DNA from 3 places in the Comamonas sp. Tr-654 genome. Region 1 is predicted to be linked to each of the others. Evidence: riboswitches for the same ligand, from Rfam matches in the RefSeq annotation. Region 1 holds a riboswitch; each other region holds the start of a gene.

Region 1 (4,935 bases):
AAAGCGTTGCGTGCTATTTTTTTGCGAGCTTCTTACCTGGGTTGCTGCAGGGCACGGCTCCACAGGCGCTGCGTGCCCAGGGCCTGCGCCAGCTTTGCATCCAGCGGCAGCGGCTCGCCATGCAGGCGTGCCGCCAGCAGCTCGCCGCACAGCAGCGACAGCGTCAGCCCGCGCGAGCCCAGCCCCGTCAGCACCCACAGGCCTGGCAGCTCATCCGCCGTCTGTCCCGCAGGGCCGGCCAGCGGCAGGCGGTCATAGGCCGCACAGCGAACACGCGCCCAGGTGGCGGGCGGCTGCGCCGCCTCAAAGAATGCGTGCAGTGCCTGTCTGCACCCGGGCAGCAGGGCAGCCAGCTTTTCGCCATTGCTGGCGTGGGCGGCCTGTTGATCGGCAGCAGTGGGAGGCAGTGCCGTCACATCGCGCTCGAAGGTCGATCCCATGACCCATTGGTGCGCTCCGGCATGGCTGGCCGAGGGAAAGTCCGGCACCAGATTGCCGTGGCCGTTGACGGGGAAGGGCGGCATGGCGGCCAGCGTCCTGGCATCGTGCTCGGCCACGCTGACCTGGCCGCGTATGGCTTGCAGCTCCCATTCGCCTGAAGCCAGGCCGCTGGCTCGCAGCAAGGGCTTGGTGTCAGGGCCCAGGGCCAGCACCAGCATCGGGGCTTCGGCAAGGGTCTGGCCCTGGGCATCCTGCACTTGCCAGAGTTGGCGCAGCGGATCGCGAAGCAGCCTTGAGGCCGGGGCATGACCTTGCCAATGAATGCCGGGGGATTGCAGCAGCGCCTGCACCAGTTGCGCAGGACGGACCCAGCCCGCCTGCTCATGCCAGACGGCCTGACTGTCTGCGGGCAGATGGGCCGCAGACAGCTGGGCTGGTTGCACGGGTGCGCTCCAGTGCAGACCCCAGGGGTAGGTATCGCTTCCAGGCTGCAGCCATGACTTGGGCAGATGGGAGGGCTCGTTCAGGTCGTGTTCGAGAACCCCGTCATGAGCCCAGTCCCGGGACGGTTGCAGTTTGTTTGCCTGGCTCAGTTGCTGCAGATTCTGTAGCGTTGCGCGCACGCCGCTTCTGGACAGGCGCGACAGTACGCTGTCGTCGGGCGAAATATGCGGGCAGAACAGGCCGGCAGGCAGGCCCGAGGCCCCTGCAGCCGGCGCGGCCGCCGCATCCAGCACGGTCACTTCCCAGCCGCGCCTGGCCAGGCTGGCAGCGGCGGCAGCACCGGCCAGACCCGCACCCAGCACCAGACAGCGACTGGCCTGGCTCACCGGCGCAGGCAGGCCGTCGCTGCGATGGCGCGGTTCCCAGGCCGGGTTGTAGGTCGCATGCAGGTTATGGCGCTTGGGCGGCACGCCGGTGCGCTTCTTGACTTCAAAACCCTGCGCCTTAAGCGCTTGGCGCACATGGCCAGCTACGCACCAGGTGGCCAGCTGGGTGCCCCGGTGGCAATGGCGGGCAATGTTCTTCATGGCGTCTTCGTCCCACATCTCGGGGTTGAGCTGGGGAGAAAAGCCATCCAGGTACACGCTGTCTGCCGTCAGCTGCTGCTTGCGCAACATGGTCTTGGCGTCGCCTATATAGAGCGTTAGCAGCAATTGGCCATCGTCGAACGAGAGCCGGTGCACGCCGGGCAGCAGCCCCCACCATTGCGCGGCCAGTTGCTCGCCAAGCGGACGCAGTGTCTCGTCGGCGGGCAAGGACTTGAGCAGATCCTCGCGCGAGACCGGGTGGGCTTCCACCGAGACAAAATGCAGCATGCGCGGGCGTCGCGGGTCGGCTTTCCACGCCGCCCAGGTGACGAGAAAGTTCAGGCCCAGGCCGAAGCCGGTTTCCAGAATGCGCCACTGGGCCGCATCAGCCCAGGCCGCAGGCAGACCGCAGCCGCCGAGAAAGACCTGGCGGGCCTGGTCAAGGCCGCCCAGCTCGCTGTGATAGCGGTCGCCAAATCGGGTGTTGTAGGGGGTGCCATCCGGCATCCATGTGATGGGTTCAGACATGGCAGGAGAAAAGCGCCAACGGATATGGCGTGGAAAACTGGCGCAGCTGGAAGGAAAAAAGGGCTGCAATCAGCCGCCCGGGCAGTCCCGCCGTCGAAGGCAGCTGGGGCCGCTCCAGAGCGCCCCGGAAGCCTGATCTTATTCCCAGCGCTGCTGGTAGGAGAAAACGGGCAGGCGCCATTTGAAACGAATGGCTGCCAGACGGAAGGCCAGGCCGCCTGCAAAACAGACAAGGGTGCTGATATTGGAGCTTACCTCCAGATAGCGCAGGCCCAGGAACATCAGGCATACGGACAGCGACACGCTGGCATACAGCTCGCGGCGGAACACCACGGGGACCTGGTTGCAGAGCACGTCACGCAAAATGCCGCCGCTGATGCCGGTAATCATGCCGGCCATGATGATGACGATGGTCGGGTAGCCCAGTTCCAGTGCCGTATTGCAGCCGATCAGTGAAAAGGCGATCAGGCCCATGGCATCCAGCAGCAGAAACACCTGCTTGAGGCGGTGCATATGGCGCGCTATCACCGTGGTCAGCAGACCGAAGCTGATGACCAGATACACATATTCGGGATGCTGGGTCCAGCCTATGGGATAGTGGCCCAGCACCATGTCGCGGATGGTGCCGCCGCCCAGTGCGGTGACGAAGGCGATGACCACGACGCCAAAGATGTCCATATTGCGCCGGCCTGCAGCGAGGGCGCCGGACATGGCTTCGGCGGTAATGGCCACCAGATAGATGACCAGCATGACGGTGAAGTTGGAGGCCTGGAACGAGTCCAGCAAAGAGATGGAGGGAAGCATGAAGGCACTTGAAAATAGACCAGCCACTCGCATCAGCGGGAGTGTCCGGCTTGCCTCTCCCGCTGTCCTTTTACCTGAGAGTTGCACATGGGCACCTTCGCGGCGTACATGCTTGCCCCTTCGGTGAGCCCTGCAGACTTGTGGTTGCGGGCTGCTCTCCAGTTGGCGATATCCGGGTCCTGTCAGACCCACCCGCGGTACTTATTGCCTGAGCGATTATGGGAGTTTGCGCCTTCGGCGGGAACCGTTGACAGGTTCCGCTCTCCCGCGGGATGGGCGCGATTCTAGCCAGTTCCAGAGACCGTATTCGGGTTAGTACCTGTATCAATTGGGTTTGAGCAGTGTTGCGACTGCCGGCCTCGGGCACCCCTGGGCTGCCTGGGCGCGCCCTTGGTCTCACCGGTCGGTTGTTCGGCAGCCCGCAAGAAAAAAGCCCCGAGGCCTTGGCCAGGGGGCTTGGTGTCCAGGTCTGCCGGAATTACTCGGCGCTGGGAGGCACGTAGCCTGCTGCGGCATCTGCGCCGCCGCCAAAGAAATGGTTTTCCATCTGACGGGCCAGGTACTGGCGAGCACGGGCATCGGCCAAGTTCAGGCGGTTTTCATTGATCAGCATGGTCTGGTGCTTGAGCCAGTCGGCCCAGGCCTGCTTGCTCACGCTTTCATAGATGCGCTTGCCCAGTTCGCCGGGGGCAGGAGGGAAATCCAGGCCTTCAGCGTCTTGACCAAGCTTGATGCAGTGAACGGTACGTGCCATGTGTAGGGTCCTCTTGGTTGATCTCAGATGTTTGGGTAATAACAAACTGAAATCTTAGTAGTTTGAGTTTTAAGAATGCAGCTCAAGAATGCGCAGCAACGGGGCAGAAGCCCGTTATCCATTCACTCGAAGAACACAGTCCAATGAAAAATCGTCGCAACTTTATCAAGTTTCCTCTGGCTGCCGGTCTGATTGCTGGCTTGACCCTCTCGGCTCTGCCCACATTGCCCGCTTTTGCGCAAACTGGCGTGCAACTGCTCAACGTCTCCTACGACCCGACACGCGAGCTCTATGTGAACTACAACCAGGCATTCGCCAAGCACTGGAAGGCCACGCAGAACCAGGATGTGACCATCAAGCAGTCACATGGCGGCTCGGGCAAGCAGGCACGCTCCATCATCGACGGCATCGAAGCCGATGTGGCCACGCTGGCCCTGGCCGGCGATATCGACGCCCTGGTCAAGAACGGCAATGTCAAGGCCGATTGGCAAAAGCGCCTGCCGCACAACAGTGCTCCCTATAGCTCCACCATCGTGTTCCTGGTCAAAAAGGGCAATCCCAAGGGAATCAAGGACTGGGACGATCTGGTCAAGCCCGGCATCCAGGTGATCACGCCCAACCCCAAGACCTCGGGTGGTGCACGCTGGAACTATCTGGCGGCCTGGGAATTTGCCAAGCGCAAATACGGCGGCGACGCACAGGCCAAGGACTTCATCACCAAGCTCTACAAGAACGTGCCCGTGCTGGACACCGGCGCGCGCGGCTCCACCGTGACCTTTGTGCAGCGCGGTCTGGGCGATGTGCTGCTGGCCTGGGAGAACGAGGCCTATCTGGCGCTCAAGGAGTTCGGTCCCGAGAAGTTCCAGATCGTCGCGCCTTCGCTTTCCATCCTGGCTGAGCCTTCGGTGGCCGTGGTCGACAAGGTGGTCGATAAAAAGGGTACGCGCACCGTGGCCGAGGCCTATCTGAAGTATCTGTACTCCGAGGAGGCACAGCGCATCGCTGGCAAGAACTTCTACCGTCCGACCGATGCCAAGGTGGCTGCCGAGTTCGCGAGCCAGTTCCCCAAGCTGGAGCTGTTCACCATCGACAAGGCTTTTGGCGGCTGGGCAGCGGCAGACAAGGCCCACTTTGCCGACGGCGGCAGCTTCGACCAGATCTACACCAAGAAATAAGTGAAACGCGAGACGGGGGCGCGATCAGTGCTCCTGTCTTTGCAATAACAAAAAGATAGAGCCAAGCCATGTCGATTTTGCTGATTGCCGGTAGTCCCTCGCAGCCTTCGCGCTCCAGTGCCCTGCTCAATGCCGTGGCTGCGCGTCTCCAGGACCAGGGCCTGAGCACCGAACCCGTGCTGCAGCTCAACCAGCTGGACCC
Region 2 (4,935 bases), 1.0 Mb from region 1:
GGAGGGACCTATTCTCAAATACTGTGACTGACGGTTTGCATGCCAGGCATGCGTGAATGCCGTATGCCTCAAGGCATACAGCCGGTGCTTCAAGCAGCGCTGGCTTGTTCCAGCGCGGTGTTCATCAGGGCCAAGCGTTCGCTTTCCTGGTCGGCATGTTCCCAATCGGGATATTTGCTGCGTGCCACGGTGTTCAGCCATTGCTGGCAGGCCAGGGCAAGCAGTGCCTGCTGGTGCAGATCGGCATCGATGCTGCCCGTGATCTTGAACTGGCCAAAGGCCGTGGCCACATGGGCGCGGCAGACCGAGCGCAGATAGCTCTGGTTCATGTCGTCGCTGGCCAGCCATTGGGCTTTGGCCGCATTGTCATGAGCCAGCATGTCCTCGGGCACGGGCAGATCCCAGTCGCTCAGTTGCTGGCGCAGAAAGCGCAGGGTCTTGGCGGGCTTGCCGCCCGTCTGCTCCTGGTACCACTCTTCAAGAGCGGCCAGTGTGTCGCTGCCGTCATCGTTGCCGAAGGGGCTGAAGTCGTCACCGCAGTCGTAGTAGAAGTCCTGGGTCGCGATGCGCACAAAGGCCGGGTGGCTGGTCTCGCGGGCGAGACCTACTTCCGGATCGTCGAAATACTGGATGGTGCTCATGGCTGCATGCAAAAACGGCCTTCGCAAAGCGAGGGCCGTTGATACGCTTAGTTGTCCTTGGCGAAGTCGTTGTAGGCGGTCTCTTCCATCAGAGCTTCGAGCTCGCCCACATTGCTCATCTTGACCTTGAAGAACCAGCCTGCGGCCAGCGGATCGCTGTTGGCCAGGGAGGGGTCATCGCGCAGGGCTTCGTTGACTTCGACGATCTCGCCGGTCACGGGCATGTAGACATCGGCGGCGGCCTTGACGGACTCGACCACGCCCGCGACATCGCCGGCCTTGAAGGTGGAGCCCACGGCGGGCAGGTCCACAAACACCACATCGCCCAGCGCATCCTGTGCGTGTACGGTGATGCCGACGATGGCGGCATTGGTGTCAGCGGCGTTGATCCACTCGTGTTCTTTGGAATACTTGATGCTCATGAAAAGCTCCAGATGGGGGATTCAGGGGAATCGGGTGTTGTTTGAGAAAGGTCCAGCTCGCACTTTAGCGGTGTTCTGGCCGCTGTTTGGCAAACTGGCCCGTCTCATCCGCGGCGGCAGACCTAGCCGCGGTGATAGCGGGTGGGAACGAAGGGCGTGGCGACCACCCTCATGGGCACGGGCTTGCCGCGCACCATGGCGAAGATTTCCGTATCGATGGCGGCGTAGTCGGGCTCGACATAGGCCAGCGCCACGGGCTGGTTGAGCGTGGGGCTGAGCAGGCCGCTGGTGATGTGGCCGATATGCTGCCCGTCCATGTTTTCCAGCACGGCAGGCTCGCGCACGGGAATGCGCTCCAGCGCGATCAGGCCCACGCGCTTGCGGCGCAGCGACTGCGGGTTCTGCAATTGCTCCAGCACGATGGCCGCACCCGGAAAGCCGCCCTCGCGCTCGCCGCCGCTGCGGCGCACCTTCTGCATGGCCCAGTTCAGCGCAGCTTCGACGGGCGTGGTGCTGGTGTCGATGTCGTTGCCGTACAGGCAAAGTCCGGCTTCAAGGCGCAGCGAGTTGCGCGCGCCCAGACCGATGGGTGCCACCTCGGGCTGGGCCAGCAGCGCCTCGGCAAAGGCTGTTGCCGCTTCGCCGGGCAGGGAGATTTCGAAACCGTCTTCGCCCGTATAGCCGCTGCGCGTGATGTAGAGCGCATGGCCTTGCCAGTCGAAGTGGTTGCCGGTCATGAAGACCAGAGATGTCACACCGGGAATCAGACGCGCGAGGGCTGTGGCGGCTTGCGGGCCTTGCAGGGCCAGCAGGGCGCGATCGGGCAGGGGGATGACCTCGCAGCGATTGGCAATGCGGCTCTGGATATGGGCGATATCGGCCTCTTTGCAGGCGCCGTTGACGATGAGGAACAGATCTTCGCCACGGTTGACGAACATCAGGTCGTCCAGAATGCCGCCTTGCTCATTGAGCAGCAGGCCGTAGCGCTGTTTGTGCAGGCCCAGGTCCATGACATCGACGGGCATCAGCGATTCGAGCGCGGCTGCGGCATCGGGGCCGCGCAGCAGCAATTGGCCCATGTGCGAGACATCGAACAGGCCGGCGGCCTTGCGGGTGTGCAGGTGCTCGGCCATCAGGCCTTGAGGGTATTGCACGGGCATGGCGTAGCCGGCAAACGGCACCATGCGGGCACCCAGTTTCTGGTGCAGGGCAAACAGCGGTGTGGAACGCAGATCGGAAGAGGTGTCAGCAGCAGTCACAGGCAAGCGCTCCGGTGGTCAAACCAAAATGAGTGGCCATGCATGGCTGGGCCATGCGTGGCGGGCTTGCCCTGCTGTCCGCTTTACCTGAGAGATTCACTGCCCGCATTGCATCGGGCAGCTTGCTCCTTCGGTGGATGCCGGCGCACGGCCTGCATCTCTCTCCAGCAAGGGACGCTGCAGGCTTGCACACCTGGCAGCGCTTGTCAGTCCTTTTGCCTGAGCGTTTTGACTCCGGGTGGGGGTCTGCGCCTTCGGCGGTGCAAGGCAGCTTCAGCTGCAGGCACTCTCTCCTGACGCTGGCGATTCTAGCGGTGGGCAAGGGGCTTGCACCACCGAATCGTATGGATTTTGGGGTTTTCGAGCATGCATCGTCCGCGCCGTGCTTGCGTCCTCACTGCGGGCCGGTGTTCAAGGCCGGCTTGGGCTCGGGATCGATCTCCTGCACACGCGGAAACACCAGCTCGTAGGGCTGCTCGAAGCAGGACGTCACGGGCTGGCCCTGGCGCATACCGGGCTTGAATTGCCAGCGTTTGAGCGACTGCAGTATGGACTTCACAATGCGTGGATCGGCATCGGCGGGCTGATAGGCCACACGGCCGAGCTGACCTTGGGCCGTGACTTCCAGACGGAAGACCACCGTGGTCTCCAGCCCGTTCGGGAACCAGTGAGCGCTGATGAAAGGCGTGGTGTGGCGGCGTGGCCTGGGTTGCTGGTCGAGCTGGGCAGGGGGCGTGCAATCTGCATTGATCCAGGCAGGCCATTCCGTGCTCCGTGGTGGCTTGGACTGCGCATCCAGGGGCGAAGCCGGAGCAGGCACCAGCGCAGGTTGCGCAGAGACGATAGCCGGTGTGTCGGCAGCCGGATCCGGCTTGAGCCGGCTGCCATCGGAGAGATGGGAGCATGCCCCGAGCAGCAAGGTGGTCAGAGCAGTGGCGCAGGCGGCGGCAAGGTATGAGGTGCGCGAAATGTCCATGAGGCCATTGTCGGCCATGCGGGCCGCACCTTCAGGGTTGTGCCGGGCGCAGATCCAGTTCCTTGCGGCCGGCCTCGGCGCAGGCACGCCACCAGGCCGAACCCGCATGCGGAGCGCCCAGGTCCAGGCGCTCGCCCATCATGGGGGTGGCGATCTCTATGCCGTGCTGTCTGCCCAGGCTCAGGATCTGCTCGAACGGGTCCCACCAGGCATGCATGGCCAGGTTGAAAGTGCCGTTGTGTATGGGCAGCAGCCATTGGCCGCCGAGATCCCGGTGAGCCTGCACGGTCTGTGCAGGGTGCATATGGACATAGGGCCAGTGGGCGTCGTACGCGCCGGTTTCCATCAGCGTGACATCGAAGGGGCCGAAGCGCCTGCCGATTTCGGCAAAACCGTCGAAGTAGCCGCCGTCGCCGCTAAAGAAGACGCGCAGCGGCCTGTCGGCCTGGCGGTCTTCTATGGTCCAGGAAGCCCATAGTGTGCGGTTGCCGTCGCGCAGGCTGCGTCCCGAGAAATGCTGGGCGGGCGTGGCCGTGAAACGCAGGCCGTCGACCTCGCTGCTTTGCCACCAGTCATGCTGCACGATCTTGTCGGCCGGCACGCCCCACGCTGCCAGTCTGTCTCCCACTCCCAAAGGGCAGAGAAAAACGCCTACCTTGGGCGCGAGCACGCGAATGGTGGCGCGGTCCAGGTGATCGTAGTGGTCATGCGAGAGCAGCACGCCGCGCAAGGCAGGCAGCTCGTCAAGGGCAATCGGCGGGGCATGAAAGCGCTTGGGGCCGGCAAAGGACAGTGGGGAGGCACGCTCGGAAAACACAGGGTCCGTCAGCCACCAGCCGCCGCGCAGCTTCATCAGCAAGGTCGAATGGCCCAGGCGATAGAGGCTGCGCTCGGGCGCGAGGTTCAGCTCGGCCGTGCTAAGCGGCAGAACGGGCAGCGCCTTGCCCGGCTCGGAATCGGCCGGCTTGTTGAAGAAGAACTTCCAGAGCGTCCCTGCATCGGGCTTGGGACCGTCGGCCGGACGTGGATGTGTGTTGCGAAAGCGCCCGCCCGAGTACTGAGGCGAGTCTTCGTAGTCGGCGATGGGAGTGGAGAAGCTTGGTTTGCTAAACAAGATCGGGCGCCTTAGTAAGACATTGGCCGCAGTTTGGGACGGTTTGCCGCGCTGCAAGAGCCGATTTGCAAGAAGCCGTATCGCCGGGGCGGCCATTTCAATGATCCGATGGGGCGAATGCGACACTCGCTGTCTGAGGAGCAAATACACATGAATCCCATGGTTCACAATCTGGAGAGCATGCTGGCGGCCGGCAAGGACGGTGCGCTGCTGCGCTATACCCTGGGCAAGGCCTATGCCGACGAAGAGCAGATGGCCGTGGCGCGCGAGCATCTGCGCAAGGCCACGGCGCTGGATGCCGAATACTCTGTCGCCTGGAAGCAGCTTGGCAAGGTGGAGCTGGCGCTGGGCGATGCACAGGCAGCACGCGCCGCCTGGCAGCAAGGGCTGAGCTGTGCCCAGACCAAGGGCGATGCCCAGGTCGTCAAGGAGCTGCAGGTTTTTTTGCGGCGCCTGGACAAGCAGGCTGCCGGCGCCTAGAAACTATCAAAAAAATAGCTGGAAGCGATTGTGGGTCAATCGC
Region 3 (4,935 bases), on a different contig from region 1:
TGAAATTGTAGCTAAAGATGCAGCAATGGTCTGGATATGGGGTTTATTTGCGGGAAAACAGACCTCGTTATCAGGACAGTTGCCTCTCGCGCTTCGCGTCGCCTCGGCTCAAGCGGGTGGACTGCACGAATCGCGTCAGCGCCGTCCGGCAGCCGGCGCTATGCTGGCGCGCTAACGAGAGAGAAGGCGTGTCATGTCGGGCATAGGAATGGAATATTTGTGGGTGGGCGTGGTGCTGTTTGCGGCGGCGGCGCAGACGGTACGCAACACGGCCCAGCGCTCGCTGACGGCGCAGGTCGGTACGCTGCCGGCCACGCTGGTGCGCTTTCTCTACGGCCTGCCGTTCGCCGCCGCCTATCTGCTGGCGCTGTATGCGCTGGGCGATCCGTCCCTGGTGCTGCCGAAGTTCAGCGCCGCCTATCTGGGCTGGATTGCGCTGGGTGCCTTCTTTCAGGTCGCGGCCACGGCGGCCTTGCTGGTGGCCATGAAGGAGCGCAACTTTGCCGTGGCGGTCACGCTGTCCAAGACCGAGGTGCTGCAGGTGGCCTTGTTTGCCGCCATGTTCCTGCACGAGTTGCCGACCCGCCTGGCGCTGCTGGCCATGGTGCTGGCCACGGTGGGCGTGCTGATGCTGTCGCTGCCGCCGCGTGGGCAACTGTTCACGCTCTCGGCCTGGACCAGCAAATCCTCGGTCTACGGCCTGATCTGCGGCGCCTGCTTTGCGCTGGCCACGGTGGGCTTTCGCGGCGGCGCGGTCGAGATCGCAACGCTGGGCGTGAGCTCGCCCTGGCTGTCCGGGGCCTGGGGCGTGCTGATCGCGCAGACCATGCAGTCCGTCGTCATGAGCGCCTGGATAGCCAGAACCCATGAGCAAGGCCTGCGCCCCATCTTCAAGGCCTGGCGCATCTCGCTGCTGGCCGGCAGCATGGGCGCTGCGGCCTCGCTGGCCTGGTTCACCGCCTATGCCATGCAGGGGGCCGCTGCCGTGCGCACCCTGGGCATGGTGGAGGTGGTGTTCAGCTATATCGTCTCGCGCAAGGTGTTCAGCGAGAAGCTGTCGCTGACCGAAAAGCTGGGCATGGCGCTGATGATGCTGGGACTGGTGCTGATCTGTCTGCAGCTCTGATTTCAAGAGCTGCTTGCGCTTTCCAATGTTCATTTTCAAGGTGAAAAGTCATTGAAATGAAGCATGAAAAGGCGCAATTAGCTCCTGAAAAATAGCTCTCTGCAGCGACGATGCGCGATGCCGTGCCTGGCTTGTTGGTGCAGTGCCCTGAACCGCTATCAGGCGCTGGCGGTGGTCAGCGTGGCCGGACGTGACTGCCTGCTGGCGCTGCCCAGGGACTGCAGCACGAGGTCGCCGACCATGTCGGCGGTGACGGCCGACAAGGTCCAGCCCAGATGGCCGTGGCCGGTGTTGTAGAAAACGCAGGGCTTGTTGCCAGGACCCACGCGCGGCAGCATGTCCGGCATCATGGGACGCAGGCCCGCCCAGGGCACCACGCTGCGCGTGCTGACGCCCGGGAAGCACTGCTGAACCCATTCGATGAGAGGGCGGATGCGGTCGGCGCGGATGTCCTTGTTGTAGCCGTTGAACTCCGCCGTGCCGGCCACGCGAAAGCGCTCTTCGCCGAGGCGGCTGGTGACCAGCTTGGTCTCGTCGTCCAGCAGGCTCACGACGGGAGCTGCGGCGCGGCTGGCTTCGTCCGGCAGATTGACCGTGATGGAATAGCCCTTGACCGGATAGATGTTGACGCTGTCGCCGAGCTGAGCGGCCAGCGCGCGGCTGGCCGTGCCCGCGCAGACCACCATGGCGTCGAAAGTCGAGGTCTCGGCCTCCAGACCCTGGCGCACGGTCACGCTGGCCTGTTTGCCGTTGCTGTTCACCGACACGATTTCCTGGCCGTAGCGGCATTGCACGCCCAGTCGCTCGCAGGCGGCGGCAAGGCCGCTGGTGAACTTGTGGATGTCGCCGGTGGAGTCGCTCTCGGTGAAGTAGCCGCCATAGAAGGTTCCTGACAGTGTCGGCTCGATGGCCTTCATTTCATCGGGCGTGACGGCGCGGCGCTCCAGCCCGCCCAGGGCGAGCAGTTGCGAGACCTTGCCCGCATGTTCGAAGCCGGCGCGGTCGCGGTAGATATGCAGGATGCCTTTTTGCTTCAGATCGAAGTCAATGCCTTCGGCGGCCGCCCATTCGAACAGGTGCTCGCGTGCCGCAATCGCCAGCCTGGCGGTCTCCACGGTGTTTTTCTGGTAGTGGGGGATGGCAGCGAGAAACTGGCAGAACCAGGAAATCTTGTGCCAGCTGGGCTTGGGGTTGAGCAGCAGCGGAGCATCGCTCTTGAGCATCCACTTGAGGCCTTTGACGATGGTGGACCAGTGGGTCCAGACCTCGGCATTCGAGGCCGAGAGCTGGCCGCCATTGGCGAACGAGGTCTCCATGGCCGCATAGCGCTGCTTCTCGAACAGGGTGACGGAAAATCCGCGGCGTGCGAGGGCGTAGGCGGTGGTCACGCCAGTGATGCCACCGCCGATGACGGCGATTGTCTTCATGATTCAGGTTCCAGACTCGTCAAGGGTGGAGCCCGTGCGCAACATGCGCAGCGGACGCCCCCTCTGTTCTGGACCTGAGAGATTCACGAGGCAGGGCCTTGCGGTGCTGCTCGCTTGCTCCTTCGGTATGCCCGGCGGACGATGACGTCCGGACATTCTTCAGAGTGTGTGAAAGCGATGCCGATCCTTTGGCCTGAGAGTTTCCGGGGCGGTTGCTCCTTCGGCGCTGCATGCGACAAGTTTGCGCTGCAGTCTCTCTCGGCATCACCGGGCTGAGAGCCTGTGGCGAATGTAGGAAGAATGGCGGCGCCTGGATATACGGGTTTTCTAGACTTCTGCGCCGGGGCAGGCCGTGCTGCGCTTCTTTTATTTGATAGCAGCTAGCGCTTGTTTTTAATGACTTTCTTGTGTTTTTATAAGGAAAGTGAATGTGTTCATGCGCAAGAAGCTTCCGAATTCATAGCATCAGGCGCTGTCAAGTGCCGCTGAGCAGCCCCAGAGCCAACCCCTGCATTGACATGACGGGCCATGGTCGGCGGTGGATTTGGGCAAAATATCGTCTTTGCCTGTCAATGGGCCCGGCGATATCACCGCTTTGCCATTGAAGCGCCCGACCGGGGTGGCTGCCGATTCAGGATGCAACTGGCCTATCCGCCATGGCGTTCTGCTGTCATGGCTTCGTTCCTTTGTCCTTGTTGCCCGCGACCGTCATGGTCGCCTTTTTGCGTTGCCTGTCGCAGCGCCTGCGGGATGGTTGGGTGTTTTGTCCGGATGGGCGCAAACCATTACAACAAGACATTTATGTCCCAACCCAACTCAAGCCAGCAGCTCGCGCCGACTGGCGATGGTGACGATAACCAGCCCCGCTTGCACCGGGTGCTCAAGCAGCGCCACCTGAGCATGATCGCCATTGGCGGCGCCATCGGCACGGGCCTGTTTGTGGCCTCCGGCTCGGCCATCGCCCAGATCGGCCCGGGCGGTGCCGTGCTCACCTATCTGCTCATCGGCATCATGGTCTACTACATCATGACCAGCCTGGGCGAGCTGGCCGCCTTCATGCCGGTGGCCGGTTCCTTCTCGACCTATGCCTCGCGCTATGTGGATCGCGGCTTCGGCTTTGCGCTGGGCTGGAACTTCTGGTTCAGCTGGGCCGTGGTGGTGGCGGTGGATCTGGTGGCCTCGCAGCTGGTCATGGCCTACTGGTTTCCCAATGTGCCGGGCATCCTCTGGAGCGGCCTGTTCCTGCTGCTGATGGTGGGGCTGAACGCGTTTTCCGCGCGGGGCTTTGCCGAGGCCGAGTACTGGTTCGCGCTGATCAAGGTGCTGGCCGTGGTGGCCTTTCTGATCACCGGCGTGCTGATTCTGTTCGGCATCATCAGCAACGGCCATGTGCCCGGTTTCGAGAACTGGACCACGGGCGATGCGCCATTCGTCGGCAATTTCGCGACCTTTGTGGGCGTGGCCATGATCGTGGCCTATTCCTTCCAGGGCACGGAGCTGGTGGGCGTGGCGGCGGGCGAATCCGAGAATCCGCGCGAAAACGTGCCGCGTGCTATCCGTCAGGTGTTCTGGCGCATCCTGCTGTTCTATGTGCTGGCGATTGTCGTCATCGGCTTTCTGATTCCCTATACCGATCCGCAGCTGCTGCGCACCGATGTGGCCGATATCGCCGTGAGCCCGTTCACGCTGGTGTTCCAGCACGCGGGTCTGCTTTCGGCGGCCACGGTGATGAATGCGGTGATCCTGACCTCGGTGCTGTCGGCCGGCAACTCGGGCATGTATGCGGCCACGCGCATGCTCTACAACATGGCGACCGAGGGCAATGCGCCGCGCATCTTCTCCCGGCTGACCCAGAACGGCGTGCCGCTGGTGGCCTTGATCGGCAGCACGCTGGTCGCCAGCCTGTGCCTGTTTTCCTCGCTCTACAGCCCGCAGGCCGTCTATATCTGGCTGCTGAACCTGGCCGGCATGACGGAGTTCATCGTCTGGCTGGGCATTGCCGTCAGCCACTACCGCTTCCGTCGCGGCTATGTCATGCATGGTCATGATGTGGGTCTGCTGCCCTACAAGGCCGGTGCCTTCCCCTTCGGCCCCATCTTTGCCTTTGTGCTGTGTCTGGTGGTGACGCTGGGCCAGAACTACCAGGCCTTCCTGGAAGATCGCATCGATTGGGGCGGCGTGGTCTCGACCTATCTGGGCATTCCGCTGTTCCTGCTGTTCTGGCTGGGTTACTGGCTGGTCAAGCGCAATACCTGGATCAGCTATGCCGACATGCGCTTTGACGAGCTCGAAGACATCAAGCAGGGCAAGGTGTCGTCCTGAGGCGGTTTGAGCCTTCCCCTTCTCCAGGCGGGAAGGGGTAGCAGCAGGGACGGGGGCTGG

The links. A riboswitch is a leader RNA that binds a small molecule or an ion and turns the genes downstream of it on or off. The one in region 1 is predicted to bind glycine.
Region 2: linked by a shared signal. The riboswitch ahead of gcvT (glycine cleavage system aminomethyltransferase GcvT) and the one ahead of F3J24_RS05245 (trimeric intracellular cation channel family protein) in region 1 are both predicted to bind glycine.
Region 3: linked by a shared signal. The riboswitch ahead of F3J24_RS10915 (D-amino acid dehydrogenase) and the one ahead of F3J24_RS05245 (trimeric intracellular cation channel family protein) in region 1 are both predicted to bind glycine.

Annotation. Positions count from the first base shown of each region.
Region 1 covers NZ_VWWQ01000001.1:1,138,357-1,143,291, reverse strand. Annotated here, with positions in the region: gene mnmC (FAD-dependent 5-carboxymethylaminomethyl-2-thiouridine(34) oxidoreductase MnmC) at 33-1,979, opposite strand; gene F3J24_RS05245 (trimeric intracellular cation channel family protein) at 2,139-2,804, opposite strand; glycine riboswitch at 2,857-2,976, opposite strand; glycine riboswitch at 2,990-3,082, opposite strand; gene F3J24_RS05240 (oxidative damage protection protein) at 3,283-3,558, opposite strand; gene F3J24_RS05235 (sulfate ABC transporter substrate-binding protein) at 3,702-4,733, shown strand; gene ssuE (NADPH-dependent FMN reductase) at 4,802-4,935, shown strand, end outside.
Region 2 covers NZ_VWWQ01000001.1:138,719-143,653, forward strand. Annotated here, with positions in the region: gene F3J24_RS00555 (MolR family transcriptional regulator) at 90-641, opposite strand; gene gcvH (glycine cleavage system protein GcvH) at 689-1,063, opposite strand; gene gcvT (glycine cleavage system aminomethyltransferase GcvT) at 1,186-2,322, opposite strand; glycine riboswitch at 2,387-2,500, opposite strand; glycine riboswitch at 2,520-2,628, opposite strand; gene F3J24_RS00570 (energy transducer TonB) at 2,717-3,316, opposite strand; gene F3J24_RS00575 (MBL fold metallo-hydrolase) at 3,330-4,412, opposite strand; gene F3J24_RS00580 (hypothetical protein) at 4,563-4,892, shown strand.
Region 3 covers NZ_VWWQ01000003.1:269,875-274,809, reverse strand. Annotated here, with positions in the region: gene F3J24_RS10920 (DMT family transporter) at 194-1,126, shown strand; gene F3J24_RS10915 (D-amino acid dehydrogenase) at 1,285-2,553, opposite strand; glycine riboswitch at 2,725-2,824, opposite strand; gene F3J24_RS10910 (amino acid permease) at 3,355-4,875, shown strand.